2 regions of the Streptomyces sp. ITFR-6 genome follow, and region 1 is predicted to be linked to the other one. Evidence: riboswitches for the same ligand, from Rfam matches in the RefSeq annotation. Region 1 holds a riboswitch; the other holds the start of a gene.
The links. Region 1 has a riboswitch for glycine ahead of gcvP (aminomethyl-transferring glycine dehydrogenase). Riboswitches for the same ligand answer to the same signal wherever they lie in the genome.

Region 1 (2,384 bases):
CCCAGCAGGTCAGCGGCGACGGTGACGATCGCGCCCAGCTCGTGGGACTGCTCGATGACGGGCCGCAGGTCGCGCACGGCTCCGGAGGCGCCCGGGTACTGCAGCAGTACGCCGAAGACGCCGCGCTCGGCGATCTCCGCCGGGATGCCGTCGGCCAGGTCCGCCACGACGACCTCGACACCGGTCGGTTCCGCGCGGGTCCGGATCACGGCGACGGTCTGCGGGAGGGCGTCGGCGTCGACCAGGAAGACGCCGTTCTTCACCTTGCCGACGCGCCGCGCCAGCGCCATCGCCTCGGCGGCGGCGGTGCCCTCGTCGAGCAGCGAGGCGCCGGAGGTGGGCAGCCCGGTCAGGTCCGCGACCATCGTCTGGAAGTTCAGGAGGGCTTCGAGGCGGCCCTGTGAGATCTCCGGCTGGTACGGCGTGTAGGCCGTGTACCAGGCGGGGTTCTCCATCACGTTGCGGAGGATCACCGGCGGGGTGAACGTGCCGTAGTAGCCGAGCCCGATCATCGGGACCAGCACCTGGTTGCGGTCGGCGAGCGCCCGCAGCTCGGCCAGCACCTCGGCCTCTGTGCGGGCCTCCGGCAGCTGGAGCGCCTCCGCGCTGCGGATGACATCGGGCACGGCGGCCGAGGTGAGCTCGTCGAGCGAGCCGTAACCGACCTGGGCGAGCATCTTCGCCTGCGCCGCGGCGTCGGGACCGATATGACGCTGCTCGAACGGGATTCCCTGTTCCAGCTGGGAGAGCAAAGTGCGGCGGGGGGTCATGGTGGAGGCCTCCTGGTCTGTCACGACCTGCGAGGGGCACCGCGGCGCGGGGTGCCCGAACGGCCTCCCCCTCTGTCATCTCAACCTGAGAGCTTCACCGGTGCCCACTGCGCGCACCGGCTTTCACCGTCGGTGAGGGAGGGACCCACTCGGCACCCGGCCGTGCGGAACCCGCCCTGCTTTCCAGAGTGACCTCGTCCGTGCGGTACGGGGGCCTGAGAGATTCCGGGGAGGATTTGCTCCTTCGGCGCCTCCGGACTCGCTCCGGAGGACTCTCCCGCACGGGGTAAGCAGCCGCCCCCAGCCTACCAGCGGGGTGCCCGGCAGAGTTTTCGAGTGGCCAACCCCACGGATCTGCACTTCTGTGGTTCCTGTGGAGTACCCGCGACCCGTGGGAGGGACCGTGCAGACCGACATCGATCCGCGCAGCCTGATCGGCCACAAGGCCTTCGACCGCGAGGGCACCAAGATCGGAACCGTGGACGAGGTGTACCTCGACGACGCGACCGGTGTGCCGGAGTGGGCGGCCGTACGCACCGGACTGTTCAGCCGGGACGCCTTCGTCCCGCTGGAGCCCAGCGAATTCGTCAAGGACGTGCTGCACGTCCCCTTCGACCGCAGGCTGATCAGGGACGCACCCGACTTCGGGGTCGGCCGGCACCTCTCACCGGAGCAGGAGCTCCAGCTCTACCGGCACTACGGTCTGGACTCCCCGCCCGAGGAGACCGCCCCCGACCGGGACTTCGGCAGGCTGGCCGGCCAGGACGAGTAGTCGGCCGGGTCCCGTAGGAGCGGCAGCGGATCGGCCGGCCGGAGTTCCGGATCGTCGATGCGGAACGTACGCACCCGGCCGGGCGCCGATTCCGGCTCCTCGAAGCGCACCGTGACCCGGCCGACCCCGCTGCCCTGTACCCAGCCATGGCCGTGGGTGTCGTGCCGCACGTCGTGTCCGGCCGGCCAGCGCCGGGCGGCGAGCTGCTCCGCGCTCTCCGGTTCCGGCTCCACGGGCTGCGGTCTGTCCTCGTCCGCTCCGGCCTCCCCGACGGCCTCCGCACCACCGGCCGGCCCGGCGGCGAGGGCCGCGGCGAGCCCCGCCGCGGCGCGCTCGTCGGCCGCCTGCGCGAACAGATCCTCCTGGGTGTAGTCGGCCAACCCGGTGACGCCCACTCCCAGCAGCCGCACTCCCCCGGTGGTGTCCACGGACTCCAGCAGCCGCGCCGCGGCCTCCCGGACGACCGTGGGGTCGTCGGTGGGCCCGCGCAGTGTCTCGGAGCGGGTCAGGGTCGAGAAGTCGTACCGGCGCACCTTCAGCACCACGGTCCTGCCCGAGCGCTCCGCCGCGCGCAGCCGCTGCACACACCGGTCGGCAAGGCGCTCGACCTCGCTCCTGACCCGGACCCGGTCGTGCAGGTCCGTGTCGAAGGTGTCCTCGACCGAGACCGATTTCGCGTCGCGCTCGGCGACGACCGGCCGGTCGTCGTGGCCGGAGGCCATCCGGTGCAGTGAGCTGCCGTGCGCCTTGCCCAGCAGCCGTACGAGCTCCGCCTCGCCCGCCTCGGCCAGGTCGTCCACCGTGGTCATCCCGGCACGCCGCAGATGGTCCGCGGTGGCCGG
Region 2 (2,384 bases), 5.1 Mb from region 1:
CTTGCTGTACCGCAGCTGCTGGGGGTTGCTCATGACCTGAATTCTCCTGTACGCGGGGGAGTGCTGATGAACGATGGTCTTACGGTGTGAGACGCGACTGCGTCACTTCTCGACGCGGGCGGCCGTTACTTCCGGCGCTTGTAGAACGGCAGCGCCACGACCTCGTACGGCTCGTGGCTGCCCCGGATGTCCACCGCGACGCCCTCGGTGCCGGGCGTGGCGTGCGCGGCGTCGACGTACGCCATGGCGATCGGCTTGCCGAGGGTGGGCGAGGGGGCGCCGGAGGTGACCTCGCCGATGACCTGGCCGCCGGCGACGACGGGGAACCCGGCGCGCGGCACCCGGCGGCCCTCGGCGACCAGGCCGACGAGCTTGCGGGGCGGGGCGGTCTCGGCGCGTTCCGCGGCGGACTCCAGGGCCTTGCGGCCGACGAAGTCGCCCTCCTTCTCGAACTTCACGACCCGGCCGAGACCGGCGTCGAACGGGGTGAGGGAGGTGGTCAGCTCGTGCCCGTACAGCGGCATGCCCGCCTCCAGGCGCAGCGTGTCGCGGCAGGACAGCCCGCACGGGATCAGCCCGCGCGAGGCGCCGGCCTCGGTCAGCGCCTTCCACAGCTGCTCGGCGTGCTCGGGCGCGACGAACAGCTCGAAGCCGTCCTCGCCGGTGTAGCCGGTACGGGCGATCAGCGCGGGGACCCCGGCGACCGTGCCGGGCAGTCCGGCGTAGTACTTCAGCCCGTCCAGGTCCGCGTCGGTGACGGCGGCCAGGATGGCGGGGGACTCCGGGCCCTGGACGGCCAGCAGCGCGTACGCGTCGCGGTCGTCGCGCACCTCGGCGTCGAAGCCCTCGGCGCGGGCGGTCAGCGCGTCCAGCACGATCTGCGCGTTGCCCGCGTTGGCGACCACCATGTACTCGGTCTCCGCCAGCCGGTACACGATCAGGTCGTCCAGGATGCCGCCGTCCTCGGCGCAGATCATCGTGTAGCGGGCCCGGCCCACCGAGACGGTGCCGATGTTGCCGACCAGCGCGAAGTTCAGCAGGTCCACGGCCTGGGGGCCGGTGACGGTGATCTCGCCCATGTGGGAGAGGTCGAAGAGGCCGGCCTTCGTGCGCACGGCGATGTGCTCGTCGCGCTCACTGGCGTACCGCAGCGGCATGTCCCAGCCCGCGAAGTCGGTCATCGTGGCGCCCAGCGAACGGTGCAGGGCGTCGAGGGCGGTGAGACGGGGGGCGGTGCTCATGGATATGGCTCCCAGGGCATGACGACGAGGACGATCCCTCCCCATCTGTCATCGGAACCTGAGAGGTTCGCCGAGAGACCCGGAGGGGTTCGGCTTGCACCTTGGGTGGAGCCGCGGGGCGACTCGCTTTTCAGATCTGCCTCATCCACGCGGTACGGGGCCTGAGAGATTCAAGGGAGGATCTTGCTCCTTCGGCGCCCGGCCTGTGGCCGGAACTCTCCCGCGCGGATTCAAGCGGCCTTTATGCAGTTGGCCGGGCCATCATCGCACGCATCTCCGGCCAGTGGGGCGCCGGTACCCCACCGGATCCGGCGGGTCGCGCGCTTGTGCCGCATTACCTTTTCTTTACACTTCTTGGCAGGTGTGGGTCGGCCGACAGGGGGATGGTGATGGCGTTGCAGCGGTACGCGACGACCGCGGGGGCCGCGCACGGCGCACTGCCCGCACAGTCGGGTGCGCCGGCCCGGGAGGCGCTGGGGCCGCGCGGACCCGTCGTCCGGGACCTGCGCGACCGGGCCGGGCGCAGCCCGCGCGGCCTGCACTTCATGGCGGGCGATGTGGTGGTGGTCTCCGGGCTGCCGGGCAGCGGCAAATCGACCCTGATCGGACGGGCCGTGTCCGCCCGCGTCATCGACTCCCAGGACACCAGGGACCGCTGGGCCGCCGTGCTGCCGCGCTTAGTCCCGTACGCCCTCTACCGCCCGCTCGTCCGCGTCGCCCACTACTGGGGGCTGTGGCGGGTGCTGCGCTCCGGCGTCTCCGTCGTCGTGCACGACTGCGGTACCCAGTCCTGGGTGCGCGGCTGGCTGGCGCGCGACGCCCGGCGGCACGGCCGTGTCCTGCACCTCGTCCTGCTCGACGTCAGCCCGCAGACGGCGCGGGCCGGGCAGATCGAGCGGGGGCGCGGCGTCTCCGGATACGCGTTCGCCCGGCACCGCAGGGCGCTGCGGAGGCTGCTGCGGGAGACCGAGACCGGACTGCTGCCGCTCGGCTGCGCATCGGCGGTCCTGCTGGACCGGGAGGCGGCGGCGCTGCTGACCCGGATCACCTTCGCGGACGCGCGGGGCTAACCTCTTGCGACAGGCCCTAGAGAGGTAAGCAGTGGACACTCCGGCGCATGACTCCATCCACCAGCGGGGCGGA

Region 2: it holds a riboswitch for glycine, as region 1 does, so the genes downstream of both, gcvT (glycine cleavage system aminomethyltransferase GcvT) here and gcvP (aminomethyl-transferring glycine dehydrogenase) in region 1, are expected to answer to the same signal.

The regions. Positions count from the first base shown of each region.
Region 1 covers NZ_CP134612.1:7,364,720-7,367,103, reverse strand. Annotated here, with positions in the region: gene gcvP (aminomethyl-transferring glycine dehydrogenase) at 1-770, opposite strand, end outside; glycine riboswitch at 964-1,060, opposite strand; gene RLT59_RS33540 (PRC-barrel domain-containing protein) at 1,174-1,542, shown strand; gene RLT59_RS33535 (DNA polymerase IV) at 1,467-2,384, opposite strand, start outside.
Region 2 covers NZ_CP134612.1:2,282,580-2,284,963, reverse strand. Annotated here, with positions in the region: gene gcvH (glycine cleavage system protein GcvH) at 1-33, opposite strand, end outside; gene gcvT (glycine cleavage system aminomethyltransferase GcvT) at 126-1,241, opposite strand; glycine riboswitch at 1,382-1,474, opposite strand; gene RLT59_RS10110 (AAA family ATPase) at 1,631-2,311, shown strand; gene RLT59_RS10105 (enhanced serine sensitivity protein SseB) at 2,343-2,384, shown strand, end outside.